DNA from 2 places in the Dasania marina DSM 21967 genome. Region 1 is predicted to be linked to the other one. Evidence: predicted binding sites of a transcription regulator. Region 1 holds the regulator's gene; the other holds the start of a gene.
What was found. The regulator LexA, encoded in region 1, represses DNA repair genes until DNA is damaged. The targets are predictions, from matches to a motif close to ACTGTNTNTANANACAGT.
Positions count from the first base shown of each region.

Region 2: the regulator LexA is predicted to act here: its motif matches at 4,107-4,124, upstream of ruvC (crossover junction endodeoxyribonuclease RuvC).

Region 1 covers NZ_KB891585.1:475,080-483,604, reverse strand. The annotation lists gene B067_RS0111760 (HU family DNA-binding protein) at 21-293, shown strand; gene B067_RS20350 (SurA N-terminal domain-containing protein) at 422-2,308, shown strand; gene B067_RS0111750 (phosphoglycerate dehydrogenase) at 2,342-3,514, shown strand; gene B067_RS0111745 (DUF4823 domain-containing protein) at 3,603-4,169, shown strand; gene B067_RS0111740 (DUF1285 domain-containing protein) at 4,159-4,701, shown strand; gene lexA (transcriptional repressor LexA) at 4,769-5,371, opposite strand; gene B067_RS0111730 (DUF6763 family protein) at 5,495-5,815, opposite strand; gene B067_RS0111725 (mechanosensitive ion channel family protein) at 6,106-7,227, shown strand; gene B067_RS0111720 (S-methyl-5'-thioinosine phosphorylase) at 7,236-8,009, shown strand; gene B067_RS0111715 (CsiV family protein) at 8,017-8,525, opposite strand, start outside.
Region 2 covers NZ_KB891586.1:204,636-213,160, reverse strand. The annotation lists gene B067_RS0113835 (FmdB family zinc ribbon protein) at 1-42, shown strand, start outside; gene aspS (aspartate--tRNA ligase) at 94-1,866, shown strand; gene B067_RS0113825 (YebC/PmpR family DNA-binding transcriptional regulator) at 1,955-2,698, shown strand; gene B067_RS0113820 (hypothetical protein) at 2,785-3,162, shown strand; gene B067_RS0113815 (substrate-binding periplasmic protein) at 3,164-3,970, opposite strand; gene ruvC (crossover junction endodeoxyribonuclease RuvC) at 4,179-4,697, shown strand; gene ruvA (Holliday junction branch migration protein RuvA) at 4,711-5,316, shown strand; gene ruvB (Holliday junction branch migration DNA helicase RuvB) at 5,375-6,382, shown strand; gene ybgC (tol-pal system-associated acyl-CoA thioesterase) at 6,493-6,891, shown strand; gene tolQ (protein TolQ) at 7,048-7,746, shown strand; gene tolR (protein TolR) at 7,752-8,171, shown strand; gene B067_RS21380 (energy transducer TonB) at 8,178-8,525, shown strand, end outside.

The sequences.
Region 1 (8,525 bases):
TACTAAGAAGGGGTATAAGTGTGAATAAATCAGAATTAATAGAAGCCATCGCAGCGTCAGCTGATCTTCCTAAAGCTGCTGCAGGTCGCGCCTTAGATGCAACAGTAGAAGCTATTACTAATGCTTTGAAAGAAGAAGACCAAGTAGTACTGGTAGGTTTTGGTACTTTCTCTGTTAAAGATCGTGCTGCACGTACGGGCCGCAATCCACAAACAGGTGAGCCTATCCAAATTAAAGCGGCTAAAATACCAGGCTTTAAAGCGGGTAAAGCTCTTAAGGACGCCGTCAATTAATTAACAGCCCTGTCGTTAAAGCATGCGTGCTATAGCAATGGCAGTAATTGTTGGTTAAACAATATGGAAAGCGCATCACCATGGTGCGCTTTTTTTATTTAACGCAGATTAATATGGAATAGTGTTACATGCTTCAGAATATTCGTGATAACTCACAGGGCATTGTTGCCAAAATAATAGTGAGCCTGATCGTGGTCATTTTTGCAGCGGCAGGCGTAGAGAGCTTGCTGGGTAATAGCGGCAGTAATGCTGCAGCAGAGATCAACGGTGAAGAGCTATCCGTAATAGAGCTGGAGCAGGCCGTACGTGTGCAACAAAGACGCCTATTGGAGTCTATGGGTGAAAATGCCGACCCTAGCATGCTTAACGATGAACTTATTAAGCAGTCGGCGATGGAGCAGTTAATTCAACAAAAACTGTTGCTACAAAAAGCCGCTGAACTGGGTATCACGGCAGCACCTGCCGCAATAGATCAACTAATCGTCAATATGCCGCAGTTTCAGCAAGACGGTAAATTCTCTCCGCAACTCTATGAAAATGTGTTACGCAGCAATGGCTATAGCATGAGTTATTTTAAACAGCTATTGCGTAATGATGTCATTATTCGCCAACTGTCCAGCGGCATAGCCGGCTCAGACTTTGTGACTCAGCAAGCGTTAAATTACACCGCTAGCATCGTGGGCCAAAAGCGTAGCTTTGACTATATAACCCTCGCTATCAGCGAGCAGCTTTCTGCCGTTGAGCTTAGCGACGAAGAATTAAACAGCTATTACCAAGACAATATCCAACGTTACCAGCGCGAACCCAAGCTTAAGTTGGCTTATGTAGAAGTGAAACAAAGCGACTTTGTGCAGCCGGTAGAGGAAGCGCAGATCAAAACCGCCTACGAGTTGGAAATGGCCGACTTTAATGGTTCTGAAGAGCGCAAAGCGTCGCATATCTTATTAGAGATTAACGAGCAGCGTAATGAAGCTGATACTAAAGCTCTAGCAGTTGAGCTAAAAGCTAAAATTGCAGCCGGCGAAGACTTTGCTAGCATTGCCGAGCAACACTCTGAAGATACCGGTTCAGCCTTTGTCGGCGGCGACCTCGGTTATAGCAGTGGTGGCGCATTCCCCGCAGCCTTTGAACAGGTGCTGTTTAGCGCCGAGCAGGGGGTAGTATCTGAGCCTGTGGTAACAGAGGCGGGTGTACACTTAATACTGGTTACCGATATTAAAACCGTTGAGCAACCCAGCTACGATGATCGCAAGCTTGCGATTAAACAGCGCTTAGCATTAGAACAATCTGAATCCGAGTTCGTTAACCGGGTGGAGCAGTTACGTGATTTAGTCTTTAACTCCGCTGATCTGAAAGGCCCGGCCAAAGATCTTGATCTTACGGTGCAGCAGTCTGATTGGCTGGGGCGCAGCGATAAGGCTGGTGTACTCAGTAAGCCACGCGTCATTAAAGCCGCCTTTAGCGATGAAGTGTTAAAAGAAGGCAATAACAGTGCGGTGCTTGAGTTAGCCGCCGACCACTATATCGTGGTGCGGGTATTGGAGCACAAGCCCGCAGAGGCCAAGCCGTTTGCCGAGGTTAGCGAGCAAATTGCCCTCAATCTTAAAAAAGCCAAGGCCGCCGAACGCCTCAAAGTGGAGGCCGAACAATTATTGGTTGCGCTACGTAGCGGCGAAAGCAGTTTTGCCGATTTACAGGCTGGTAATAAATATACCGTTAATGCTGAGCAGGACGTGAGCCGTATTACTAGCAAGGCCAGCCGTGAGCTGAGCACTGCAATATTTGCCATGGTCAAGCCCAAACCTGCCACCACGGTCACCCATGCCATTCATAGTTTACGTAATGGCGATGTGGTGATTGCTGGTTTAACGAAAGTTGTTGAAGGCAACATCAGCGATTTAAGTGTAGGCGAACAGCAGGCTATTGAAGCCCAGTTATACAGCGCTAGTAGTACCCAAAGCCTAGAAGCTTACCAGCAGGCTATCAAAGCTAGCGCCGACATTACGATACTGTAATGGCACCGTTTTTTTGTAATCTAGGAGTACATCGTGCATAAAATATTAACCCTAAACCAAATTTCAGTAGTAGGTTTGGAAAGACTACCCCGCGAGCACTATGAAATTGCCAGTGAGTTCACTCATCCTGAAGCGATTTTATTACGCAGCCACAAACTTCAGTCCCAAGACATTGCTGAATCAGTATTGGGCATTGCCAGAGCTGGTGCCGGTGTTAACAACATTCCCGTTGACGCCTGTACTGAACGTGGTATTCCTGTATTCAACACCCCTGGTGCCAACGCTAACGCGGTTAAAGAATTAATTATTGCTGCTCTCTGCTTGGGTTCTCGTGGAATTTTACAGGGTGTGCAGTACGTAGACACGCTAAAGGATATGACGGATAAGGCTGAAATGAACGCCTTGTTGGAAAAAGAGAAAAAGAATTATAAAGGTAACGAATTAGCCGGTAAAACCCTGGGTGTTGTGGGTCTAGGCGCGATAGGTTCGATGGTTGCTGATGCAGCTTTAGAGCTGGGCATGAGGGTTAAAGGTTATGACCCTGCATTGTCGGTAGCGTCAGCTTGGCGCTTACCTAGCAGTGTTGAGCGTATAGAAAACCTCAACAGCCTGTTTTCAAAGTGTGACTATATTACCCTGCATTTACCGGTATTAGACGCTACTCGCGGTTTAATTAACCGTGAGCTATTGGCCAGCTGTAAAAAAGACCTGCGTTTATTAAACTTTGCTCGTGCTGAGATTGTTGATACAGCCGCGGTTATCAGTGCATTAAACGATGGTGATTTAGGCCAGTATATTGCCGACTTCCCCGAGCCCGGCTTGATTGGTGTGCCCAATACGATCTTAACGCCACACATAGGCGCATCGACTGATGAAGCAGAAGATAACTGTGCGGTAATGGCAGCAGATCAAATTAAAGACTTTATCGAAAACGGTAATATTAAAAATTCCGTTAACTTTCCCAGCATTGCTATGGAAAGAGCGGACTCCCCGCGTTTGGCTATTGCCAACCGCAACGTTCCCAAGATGCTAGGTACTATCCTCAGCCTATTGGCGGATGAGGATATTAACGTGGTGGATATGATTAATAAGAGTCGAGACGATATAGCCTACAACTTAATTGATGTGGCGCAGGTGCCTAGCGACGAGGTGCTGAAAAAAATCTTAGACGTCGAAGGCGTCATCACCGTCCGCGTTTTAAAGTAAGTTAAAACAGCCTTCCTTGTGAAGGCTTTTTTTTAGCCTAAAATTGCTGTAAAACCGTAGCCATAAAAATAGAGTGAAGGATAAACCTATGAATAGCTGTAAAGTGGCTGGGGCTGCCGTGTTGGCATTACTACTCACAGCTTGCGAGCCCGCCTATATTATTGATGGGGCTCAGCATTACTCTCGCCAATTGGGCATAGTTAATGACTATAATATTAGCCGCTGGCACAGCTATGTTTATGCCCGCGAAAGCAGTTTCGTCATTGCTGGGCTAGTGGCTGATAAAAACATACAGCAACCTTTATTGCAGGTGTCAGAGCAGGCCTTTGCGGTGTATTTTGCCCGAGCAGTGTCGGTGAATACCAACACATTTGCGGCAGCGTTACAGCAGGCCAAATCGCAGCGGGCCAGTTTTTTGGCAGTGTTTACGCTAAGTTCGTTACAGCAATTTCAAAATCTGGATGGCAGTTACGAAGCCGGCTATCAACAGGCCGATGTATTAATTACCCTTTATGATGTCAACTCGGCAAAAGTGGTGGATAAGGTGAGCCTAAAGGCCAGTAAATCGTTGTTGTCATTTGCCGGTGAAAATATCACAACACTGCTGCATAAACCTATGTTGGCCGTAGCTGCGGAGCTTAGTGGTGGCCAGTAAATCATTAGCCAGTATAGAGGCTTACCTAAAAGACCAGCCTCAGCGCCCTCCTGTTGAACAGTGGCAGCCTACTTTGAGTGGCGATATTGATATCGTTATTAAAGAGGATGGATCATGGTGGCATGAAGGCGGCGAGATTAAGCGGCAACCCTTGCTGCGTTTGTTTGCCTCTATCTTAAGGCGCGAAGACGATGGCGAGTACTATCTGCTTACCCCCGTAGAAAAATGGCGTATTCGGGTTGAGGCTGAGGTTTTTCAGGCTATAGACTATCAAATACTGCAGGAGCAGGGCCAGCCAGCGTTTATTTTTACCCTCAATACCGGCGCCAAATACGTCTTATCAAAACAATACCCGTTGCAAGTCAGTAGCAACCCGCAGGGTGAACCTATACCTATATTGCTGGTAGACCGGGGGTTGAGTGCCAGAATATCGCGCAACTGCTACTACCATCTTATCGATGATGCGCAGTTGCAAAGTGAGGACGCTTATATAGAAAGTTGTGGAGAACGTTTTAGCTTAAGCGGCCAATAGTTTGGTGGTCCGTTATTACTGCTGCTGTTGAATAAAACAAACGCTGTTTAGCACAACAGCACAAGGCTTAAGAGCTGCGCCTAACCACGCCTACACTTAAACCCTCTATAGCAAAGTCTTGCTGCCTCAAATCTACCTCTATAGGTTGGTAGTCGGGGTTTTCGGGTAGTAGTTGTATTTGATATTTACTGCGTGTGGTTTTGTAGCGTTTAACGGTGACTTCATCATCGATGCGGGCAATCACAATCTCGCCATTATTGGCCTGCGCTGTGCGGTGTACGGCCAGTAAATCCCCTTCATATATGCCCACATCTATCATGCTGTCGCCGCGTACTCTTAAAAAATAATCGGCATGGGGGCTAAAGAACGAGCTGGGCATTTCGCAATAATCTTCTATGTGCTCAGTAGCCAGTATAGGGCTGCCAGCGGCAACTTGTCCCACGATGGGTATACCCTTGTTTTCGGGTAAGCGTATGCCTCTAGAGGCACCGGGGATAACTTCTATGGCACCTTTGCGGGCCAGCGCTTTTAAATGTTCTTCGGCGGCGTTGGCGGATTTAAAGCCCAGATCCTTGGCAATTTCGGCGCGGGTAGGTGGGTAGCCGGTTTCTTCTATATGGGTTTTTATTAGGGCTAATACTTCGGCCTGGCGTGCGGTTAATTTACTCATGTCCAATCCGTCTGTTTTTATGTACAGTGGCTGTGATTATATACAGCATTGTCGGCACTGCAAGCCTTTTTATTATTCCCTGGGCTGCTGATTAGTTAAATTGAACGACTGCAGTAGAAGGCTTTACATGTCGTCCAGCACACCATTCATAATATCGGTTTCTATGTAACTAACAGGGCTGGACCATTCTTCGGGGCGTATGGCGGCATCGGGATCTAGCGAGTCTTCATGACTTAGCTCATAAGCATTGCGCCAATCCTCAGGTTCCTCTACTTCCAATAGTTGTAATTCATGCCAGTTTTCAAGATCAAATTCGTTAATCTCGCCATCGATATGCTGTGTTTCTATGGTTTGACTTATATCGTCTACGGCAACGACCTCAAAAATACCGCCACCCTGTAATTCTTTATACCAATTGCCAACACTAGGCATAATATTTCTCATTGCTTTTATCCTCATTTCTTATGGCTACACACAAGTAATAACAGCTAAATTTTTACTGTCCAGTGTTATAAAAAGAGCAAAAATGCATCAACACAGCCGGTAATCAATTGCAATCAATAAAAAAACAGTGATGATTCAATGGCTTAGCTTTTGGTGTAGGTAAATGCGGTAAATGCCAGCTAGTTTTAATATGCTTATGGTATATAAATGCATAATTACTGGATAAAATTGTATAAATTACTTAGGCTGCCGTTTGTTTATAGGCACAGAAAAATGAAAAAGAGAGGGCAATGGCTATCAATTTCTTACAAGATTTACTTGATGTTTTTCAGTTAGAAGATTACCCCTGGCTGTGGGAAGTCTTTGCGGTGGTACTGCTAACCTTAATCGTCAGCTATTTTGTTCGCTTTTTATTTTCGCGCTTAGAGCGGCAGTTTAAAAAAACGGCTAATAAGTGGGATGATGCTATTTTTGCCGCCGGTCGTAGGCCCGCTTTTATTATGGTGTGGTTAATGGGCGCTAGCTTGGTACTGGATATTATACGAGCAAAGTCTGAGGCCTATATTTTTACGTTGATAGCGCCCACTAGAGAAGTGCTGTTCATTGCCATATTAACGTGGTTTTTAGTACGCTTGGTTAAGCGTATAGAGCAGCAATTAATTGCTGGCGACAGCGCTGAATCCTCGGTTGATGAGGCCACTGTTTTTGCTTTAGGTAAACTATTGCGTACGGCGGTGATTATTACCGCTAGTTTAATGATGCTGCAAACTTTGGGTTTTAGTATTTCCGGGGTGCTGGCCTTTGGCGGTGTCGGCGGCATAGCCATAGGCTTTGCGGCCAAGGATTTATTAGCTAACTTTTTCGGCGGCTTAATGGTGTATTTAGACCGGCCTTTTATTATTGGCGACTGGATACGTTCACCCGATAGATCTATAGAAGGTACGGTGGAGGACATAGGTTGGCGGCAAACCCGTATACGCACCTTTGATTCGCGGCCACTGTATGTGCCCAATAGCACCTTTGCTCAAATCACGGTAGAAAACCCTTCGCGCATGCTAAATCGGCGTATCTATGAAACCATAGGTTTACGCTATGATGATGCTGATAAGGTCGGCACCATCGTTGAGGAGGTCAAAGCCTATTTGTTGGCCAATGAGGATATCGACACTGATAAAACCCTGATGGTTAACTTCAATGCTTTTGCGGCATCGTCTTTGGAATTCTTTATTTACACGTTCACCAAAACCACCAACTGGGTTGAGTACCACAAAATCAAACAGCAGGTGTTATTGGAGGTGTTAGCGATTATCGCTAAGCACGATGCTGATATTGCCTACCCAACCACTACCCTTAAAGTTGGCCCTCTGCAGTTAGAGCAGCAAGCTGCTTTAACGGCAAGCCAATCCGAATAAGGCGGCCCATGACTAAGCAGCGCATAGTTGCCATTATCGGTGGCACCGGCTTACAAGAGTTTACCGGTGATGGTGTAGCGAGCGGCACTGTGGGGGGCAGGGTGACGCCTTATGGCGAAACTTCTAGCGAGATAGTGCGCAGCCAGTTATCAGATCTAAGCTGCGTGTTTTTGGCGCGCCACGGCAATCCGCACACCATCGCCCCCCATAAAGTGAATTACCGGGCCAATATCTGGGCGCTTAAGCAACTAGGGGTTAGCGACATTATTGCCGTTAATGCGGTGGGCGGGATTAACCCGGCTATGCCTGCGGCCAGTTTGGTGCTACCCGATCAACTGATTGATTACAGCCATAGCCGCGAGCAGAGTTTTTTTGATGGCGAGAGTAATCCTCTGCAGCATATAGATTTTACTCACCCTTTTAGTGCAAGCTTGCGCAGCCAGTTGCTAGCTGCCGCTAAGGCCGTAAACCTCCCCGTACACGATGCCGGAGTCTACGGCGTAACACAGGGTCCGCGTTTAGAAACCGCCGCTGAAATCAAGCGTATGGCGCAGGATGGTTGCGATGTAGTGGGTATGACGGCGATGCCTGAAGCGGCACTGGCTAGAGAGTTCGCGATAAATTATGCCAGCCTGTGTTTGGTGGTTAACCCGGCGGCGGGCTGTAGCGAGCAGCTGATTACCATGGACGATATCCACAAGGTGATAGCGCAGGGTATGGGGCAGGTTAGAGGGCTATTGAGCCAAGCACTGCCTGTTATTATTAGCGATCCACTGAATTAGCATCAACCTAGTTAGTGTCAGCGCCCTCGACGTTGGCTTGGTAGGGCGTTATACGTATCAACACACCCATTAAGGGGTGATCTATATAGTGCAGCTCGTCGCTGCGCATGCGTCTATGCTGGCGCATCACAATGGTTTTTTCTACCCGATAGTGGTTGTCTTGCAAATAAGCTAGCTGCTGCGCCAAAAACTGATTAGCACCTTGTAAGGGGTCGGTGGCTGGGGCTTGTTCTATTGCTGCAGGCAAGCCATTGTCTTCCGTCATCAATGAGGGTGGGGCGATAGGTAGCTGCGAGGCGTCACGCTCATCTAGGCTTTGGGGTATGGGCGGTAGTAGCGGCCAATTAGGTTGTTCGTCACCCACGTTACTAATAAACCGGTTTAGCCATAAATCGGTGTGTATGTGCAGGTAGCGCTCCACGCTAATCTTAATACTGCCTTCTAATTCAAAATGATTATCAAAGGCTGCGCCACCGGTAATGACTATGCTCAGGGATTCGTCGCGTTCATCAATGG
Region 2 (8,525 bases), on a different contig from region 1:
ACCACTAGTGCCAGTGCTACCAGTTCTGGTACGGCTAGTTAATAGATAAGCAAACGCAATAGAACAGAATTTCACTTACAGGATTATCAAACCATGCGCAGCCATTATTGCGGCATTTTAAACGCCGACCATATTGATCAAGAAGTAACTCTAAACGGATGGGTAGATCGCCGTCGTGACCATGGTGGTGTAATCTTTTTAGATTTGCGTGATCGCGAAGGCATCGTGCAGGTGGTCTTTGACCCCGATACTGAAGAGCATTTCAAGCGTGCTGATAGCGTGCGTGGTGAATATGTCATTCAAGTGAAAGGCCGTGTACGCGCCCGCGCCGAAAGCACCGTTAACGCCAATATGGCCACCGGTGCTATCGAAGTATTAGGTAAAGAGCTAGAGATTTTTAACGCCGCTGCCACGCCACCGTTTCAGCTAGATGAACATATTTCAGTAGGTGAAGATGTACGCTTAAAATACCGCTACATTGATTTGCGCAGACCAGAAATGCTGGAGAAACTAAAACTGCGTTCACGTATTACCTCTAGCTTGCGCAGCTTCTTAGATGCCAACGGCTTTTTAGATATAGAAACGCCTATCTTAACTAAGGCTACCCCCGAGGGTGCGCGCGATTACTTGGTGCCTAGCCGTACCCACGAAGGTCAATTTTTTGCCTTACCGCAGTCGCCACAGCTGTTTAAACAGTTGTTGATGGTGGCGGGCATGGATCGCTATTATCAAATCGCCAAGTGTTTCCGCGATGAAGATTTACGTGCCGATCGCCAGCCTGAATTTACCCAAATCGATTTAGAAACCTCGTTTATGGATGACCAAGAAATTATGGCCATCACCGAGCAGATGATACGTGAGCTGTTTAAAGAGGTGAAAGGTGTTGATTTAGGTGAGTTCCCTCGTATGGCCTATGCCGAAGCTATGGAGCGTTTTGGTAGTGATAAGCCTGATCTGCGTATTCCTTTAGAGTTGGTTGATGTTAACGACTTAATGCAGCAGGTCGATTTTAAAGTATTCAATGGCCCGGCCAACGACCCCGAAGGTCGTGTTGCTGCGCTTAAAGTAACGGGCGGTGCACAAATCAGCCGCAAGCAAATCGACGAGTACACTAAATTCGTTAGCATTTACGGCGCCAAAGGTTTGGCCTGGGTGAAAGTGAATGATAAAGCTGCCGGCATAGAAGGTTTGCAGTCGCCTATCTTAAAGTTCATGCCCGACGACATCGTCTTGCAGATGATGGATAGGTTAGCCGTGGCGGATGGTGATATCGTTTTCTTCGGTGCTGACAAAACGAAAGTCGTTAACGAAGCGCTGGGTGCTCTGCGGGTTAAAGTGGGTGAAGACTTAGGCCTTATAGAGGGCGAATGGGCACCGCTATGGGTGGTTGATTTCCCCATGTTTGAAAAAACCAGCGATGGTAAAAACTGGACGTCACTACATCATCCTTTCACGGCACCTTCTTGCACTCCTGAAGAGTTAGAGGCTAACCCCGGTGCCGCTTTATCGAAAGCCTACGACATGGTGTTAAACGGCACCGAGTTAGGCGGTGGTTCGGTGCGTATACACCAGTCCACTATGCAAACAGCGGTATTCCGCATCTTGGGTATAGAGGCTGACGAGCAGCAAGCGAAATTCGGTTTCCTATTAGATGCCTTAAAATACGGTTGCCCACCACATGGTGGTTTGGCTTTCGGTTTAGATCGCCTAGTCATGTTAATGACTGGCGCCAAATCTATACGCGATGTTATCGCCTTCCCCAAAACCCAAAGTGCAGCCTGTGTGATGACCGATGCGCCCAGCACGGCGGATGTAAAACAATTGCGCGAATTGCATATACGTTTGCGCGAAAAGCCAAAGGCGTAATAGTACGCTATGGGCTTGCGGGGGCAGAGCTTGGGTTCTGCCCCCTTTTTTTGTCTAGAAAAGAGCAAATAAAACCGGAGAAATATTCATGGCAGGTCACAGTAAATGGGCCAATATCAAACACCGTAAAGCGGCGCAAGATGCCAAACGCGGCAAGGTATTTACAAAAATTATTCGTGAGATAGTCGTGGCTGCCAAAGCCGGCGGCCCCAACCCTGAAGACAACCCCGGCCTGCGCGCGGTGATTGATAAAGCCCTGGCCGCCAATATGAAGCGCGACACGGTAGATAAAGCAGTGGCCCGTGGCGCTGGCACCAATGATGAAGATAACTACGAAGCGATAACCTATGAAGGTTATGGCGTTGGTGGTGTGGCAGTGTACGTGGAGTGCCTAAGCGATAATCGCAATCGCACCGTGGCAGAAGTGAGACATGCCTTTACTAAGCGCGGCGGTAACTTAGGTACCGACGGCTCAGTAGCCTACTTGTTTACGCGCTGCGGCCAAATTAGTTTTGAGCAGGGCGATGAAGATCAAATTATGGAAATCGCCTTAGAGGCAGGTGCTGAAGATGTGCAGGCCAATGATGATGGTTCTATCGATGTGAGTACTGCTTTTGAAGATTTTATAGCGGTTAAAGAGGCTATGAGTGCTGCAGGTTTAAACCCTGGTTATGCCGAAATTACTATGTTGCCTGCGACTACAGTGCCGCTGGATAAAGACGGTGCCGAAAAAATTATGGCATTGGTGGATATGCTGGAAGATTTAGACGATGTTCAAAACGTCTACACCAATGCCGATATCCCTGATGAGGTTTTGGCTGAGCTGGAGTAGAGTTTGAAAACGGTTTAAGCGAGGAAGTAAACCGCTGCATTTTTAAGTGCTGCGGCTTTTGTGTGTGTAGTTTAAGAGAGTAATTAATGGCCAATCCCAAGAGTAAAACCCAGAAGAAGCTGGACCACGCCATCACCCTGGCGCTAACCGAGGTGTGCGAATCTTTGCTAAAACAGGTGTTGGGTTTTCAGTGGCTAACTCATCAGGCCGACTATGCGCGCTTTCCGGGTAGTTTAATGGTGACTTGTGTTTTCGATACGGAGGCGCATAGGCAAGCGCAAGCCGATAGTGCAGCCATGCGCAGTTTGATTCAGGCGGCATTATTAAAAATAGGGGTTACGTTGCCGGCGGTGGTCAAGCAAGTTGTTTTTGATAGTGAAGAGGCCTGCACGCAGCAGTGCGAAGGTGATTGGCAGCGGCGCTTGGCGTGGCAGATACTAAAGCCCGCAGCAAGGTTTCATTAAACTAGGGCGTTAATGAGGGCGGCAGGCTTAGCGCTGGTGCCCCAGAGCCCCATAATTCTTGCAGGCCATAAATGGTTAGGCGAAAACGCCAGTTTTCATCTTTTGATAGCTTTAGCAATGCGTCGTTAATAGCCTGCTCCTGTGCTTGATAGTGGTGGCTAATGAGCAGATGTCTTTTATAGCTACTATGGGGCTGGCCTACTATGGCGGTGGCGCTAATGACCTTAAGCAATTTGGCATAATAAAAAAAACTAGATTTTGAAATGATAATGGCATCAACATCGCCGCGCATCAGCTGTTCAATATTACCCTTATCGCTAGCGGCATCCTTACGGATTATCTCCTCGCTGGACATTAATTCACTAACCCCTGCGTAGTAATAGCCTTTGCGAACGCCTATTGTTAAACCGCTAAGATCGCTGGGGCTGTAATATTGCAGGATACTTTGTTTTTTTGCGACTACTACGTCTTTATCGCTAAATAAGGGGCGAGACCACAGGTACTTTTTCTGTTCGCTATCGTTAAACCAAACGGGGTTGGCCCATAGTGCAATAGTGGGTAGGCCGGCGATCAAACGTTGGTTTAGCTGGGGCCGCTCTATATATTGATACTGAAAGTGTATATTACTGGGCGCATGGCTTTGCAGCGCTTTTAAAAAATCATAATTCAGGCCTTTATCGGCGGCGGCATTGATTACAAAGGGCGGTGCATTGTGATAGGCATAGAGGGTGATAGTTTGCGACTGTTCGGCCAAGCATTGCTGCAGGGTGACAAGAAACAGGCTAAAGCTGAATAGAAATAATTTCATAGTTGGCTGTAAGGTTCTCGGTAAATAAGGTAGTCGGGACTATCTTTCATAGCCCTAGTAAATTGAAGCATAGCGTCTGCTTCCGATAAAGGGCAACTTATGCGACGGGTTGTAGTGACAATAAAAACAAGTAAGTACTGTTAATCCATACAGATGTTCGCTAAGCTAGCCAGCAAAATCAGGGGCTAATAACAATAGCTAAAGGCTTATGGCAATCATACTTGGTATAGACCCCGGTTCACGAAAAACCGGTTTTGGCATTATTAATGTGGTGGGTAATCAACATGATTACATCACCAGTGGCGTAATACGCCTGCCCGATACCGAGCTGCCCGAGCGTTTAAAAGTTATTTTTGAAAGTATTAACGAATTAATCGTAACCTATTGCCCGCAGCAAGCGGCGATAGAGCAGGTGTTTATGGCGAAAAATGCCGGTGCTGCCCTTAAACTAGGGCAGGCGCGGGGTGCCGCCATAGTGGCCTGCATGACGGCGGGCCTAGAGGCTAGTGAGTATTCAGCCCTGCAAATTAAGCAGGCGGTAGTCGGCACCGGTGCGGCAAAAAAAGAACAGGTGCAGCATATGGTAAAGATGTTACTCAAGTTGCCAGGGCTACCCCAAGAAGATGCCGCCGATGCTTTAGCTGCGGCTATCTGCCATGCCCACACCCAAGCGAGTTTAATTAATATGGCTGGCGCCACTCGCATGCGCCGTGGCCGTATACGATAGTGAGAGTAGTTGCATGATAGGCCGTATACACGGAATCTTATTAGAGAAACAAGCGCCGCTGTTATTAGTGGATGTGCAGGGGCTAGGCTATGAGATACAGGCCCCCATGAGCACTATTTATCAATTACCTGCTATAGGTCAGGCGGTGACCTTACATATACATATGGTGGTGCGTGAAGATGCGCAGCTATTGTATGGCTTTGTCGAGCTGCGCGAGCGAGCGCTGTTTAAAACCCTGATTAAAGTCAGTGGTGTTGGCCCCAAGCTGGCGCTTACCTTATTATCGGGCATGGAAACCGACGACTTTGTACGCTGTGTGCACGATAATGACATCGCGTCCTTGGTAAGGCTGCCGGGGGTGGGCAAAAAAACCGCCGAGCGCCTGTTGGTAGAAATGCGCGACCGCCTTAAAGATTGGCATATTGCCAGCGCTAGTGGTTTGCCGTTAATGGCGGCCGCAGCCGGGCCAGATTTTGTCAGCGAAGCCGAGAGTGCGTTAATCTCACTGGGTTATAAACCGCAAGAAGCTAGCAAGGCCATATCCGCCGTTAACGATGGTGAGGCGCAAAGCAGTGAAAGCCTAATACGTGCGGCCTTAAAGAATATGGTAAAAAAATAAGCCGCTCTTAATAAGCCGCTATATAAGTAACTATATAAGTAATTATGAATAAGTCCTTATGATAGAAATCGACAGGCTAATAGCCGCCACCGAAGAACCTAACGAAGAAATTATCGATAGGGCGATACGCCCTAAAACACTGGCCGATTACTGTGGTCAGCCGGTGGTGCGCGAGCAAATGGAAATCTTTGTGCGGGCCGCCACTATGCGTAAAGAACCCTTGGATCACACCTTGATATTTGGCCCGCCGGGTTTAGGCAAAACCACTCTGGCCCATATCTTAGCCAATGAAATGGGCGTGTCCTTAAAAACCACTTCTGGCCCGGTATTAGAAAAAGCCGGTGATTTAGCGGCATTAATGACCAACCTAGAGCCTGGCGATGTGTTGTTTATAGATGAGATACACAGGCTCAGCCCGCATATAGAAGAAGTGTTATACCCAGCTATGGAAGATTACCAGCTGGATATTATGATAGGTGAGGGCCCTGCAGCGCGCTCTATCAAGCTAGAGTTGCCGCCTTTTACCTTGGTGGGCGCTACCACCCGCGCCGGCCTGTTAACCTCACCGCTGCGTGATCGTTTTGGCATAGTGCAGCGCCTAGAGTTTTATTCCGTCAAAGACCTCACCCATATTGTGCAACGTTCGGCCCAGCATTTAGGGGTAACCATGAGTGAGGCGGGTGCTCTTGAGGTGGCTAAGCGCTCGCGCGGCACGCCCCGTATCGCCAATCGCTTATTGCGTCGGGTGCGTGATTATGCCGAAGTTAAGGGCAGTGGTGAGGTAGATGAGGCCATGGCCGACAGGGCGCTGAATATGCTCAATGTCGATGAGCAGGGCTTGGATCAGCTAGATCGACGCCTACTCTTGGCGTTGATAGAAAAATTTGAGGGTGGGCCTGTAGGCCTAGATAACCTCGCCGCTGTAATTAGCGAAGAGCGTGGCACTATAGAGGATGTAATAGAGCCCTATTTAATCCAGCAGGGCTATTTAGTGCGCAGTAATCGCGGCCGTATGGCTACCCGCAAAGTTTATAGTCATTTTGGCTATGATTATCCAGAAGGTTGATCCAGAAGGCTGCTCCCGAAAGTTAATCTCAAAAACTGTTACTGATAACTAATAACGCTGACCTTAATTAATGAAGCAGCTTACTGAAACCAGCAGGCGTTTTTACCCCTATGAATAACAACTTCTCCTGGCCCCTACGCGTTTATATAGAAGATACCGATGCGGGCGGCATAGTCTACTACGTCAATTACCTTAAGTTTATGGAGCGCGCTCGCACCGAGTATTTGCGCAGCCTAGGTTTTGGCAAAAACTATATTTTTAATGCTGAGCTAATGTTTGTGGTGCAAAGTGTTAACAGTGAGTATCTTAGGCCCGCGGCACTGGATGATGAGTTAACGGTCACTGCCACCGTGGTAGCCGCTGGCGCCTGCCAGCTCACCCTAGAGCAATTAATTTATCGAGGCAGTGAACTGCTCTGTCGCGGCGCAGTCAAAATCGTCTGCGTAAGTCAGCAGGGTATGAAACCCAAGCGCATCCCCAAGGCTATGCGCGAGGCTTTGCAACTATAACTTTATATCGATAACCTTTTAGTGATAGCTTTATAGCGATGAAAAGGCTGACAAATTAAAACCATAAATGCGACGCTGTCGGGCTTATAAGTTATCCTCAGTGCGGTTAAACTAGCCGCCACAACCCCATCAACGCTAACAATAAATGGAGCGACCGTGGCTGAAGAACTCTCTGTCATCGATTTAATTCTTAACGCCAGCATTACCGTGCAGCTGGTGATGCTGATTCTATTTATAGCCTCGGTAATTTCCTGGTTTATGATAGTGCAGCGCATGTTTTATTTTCGTGCCACCGATAAGGCTATGCGGGTATTTGAGCAGCAATTTTGGTCGGGTATCGATTTGAGTCAGTTGTTTCGCAAAGGCTCGGCCAGCGCCGAAGAGGGCAATGCAACCGTGGGCATGGAAAATATCTTTCGTGCCGGTTTTAAAGAGTTCACCCGCCTGCGTCAGCAGGGCAGCATAGAGTCAGAGGCGCTTATGGAAGGCGCGCAACGCGCTATGCGAGTAGCGCTATCCCGAGAAGAAGAGCAAATGGAAAAGCACTTGGCCTTTCTTGCCACTGTAGGTTCCACCAGCCCCTATGTCGGTTTGTTTGGCACGGTATGGGGTATTATGGGTGCCTTCCAAGGCTTGGCGATGATGCATCAGGCCACGCTGGCTACGGTAGCGCCGGGTATATCTGAGGCCTTAGTAGCTACCGCCATGGGCCTATTTGCCGCCATACCAGCAGTGGTCGGTTATAACCGTTTTTCTGCCCGCTTCGATGCGCTAATGAATAAATACGAAACCTTTTCCGACGAATTTTTTAGCATATTACATCGTCAAATTCACAGCTCTGCGGCCAAAAGGTAACCTCCATGTCTAGACGACATAAACGCCGCAAGCCCATGTCTGAGATCAATGTAGTGCCCTATATTGACGTGATGTTGGTGCTGCTGATTATCTTTATGGTGACCGCGCCCATGTTGATGCAGGGGGTTAAAGTCGAGCTACCGAAAGCGGCTGCGCTGCCAGTGGGTAAACAAGATAACGAGCCGCTTATTGTGTCGGTAAAAGCCGATGGCAGCTATTACATCAATTTGGGTGGTGATCAGGAAAAGTCAGCTTCGCTAGGGGTGATACAGGATAAGGTCAGCAAAATTTTGCGCCGCAAGCCCGCTACCGTGGTGTTGGTGTGGGGGGACCAAGCTGTACCCTATGGTGATGTGGTAACGCTAATGACGGTATTGCAGGCGGCAGGCGCGCCGTCGGTAGGCCTAGTGACAGAGAGTCCATAGCCTGTCATGTTGAAATCATTGACCCTGCCCATAATCATAACCCTGCTAATGCACGGTTTCATCGTGGCCGCGCTATTAATAGATTGGTCGGGTGAGCGCACCATTATCAAGCGACAAACCCCAAAATATGTTGAGGCTAAACTGGTAACCTTGGAAAAACCCAAGGCCAAACCTAAGCCCAAGGTAAAACAGGCGCCGCCGCCTAAAAAAGCGATCAAACCTATTATAGAGGCGCAACCGAAAGAGCCGCCCAAGGTGCTGAACAAAGACATCGTAGATCCCAACAAGCTAGCCCAAGAGCAACAGCAGTTAGCTGAGCAGCGTCGCTTGCAGGCCGAAAAAGACAAGCTTTTA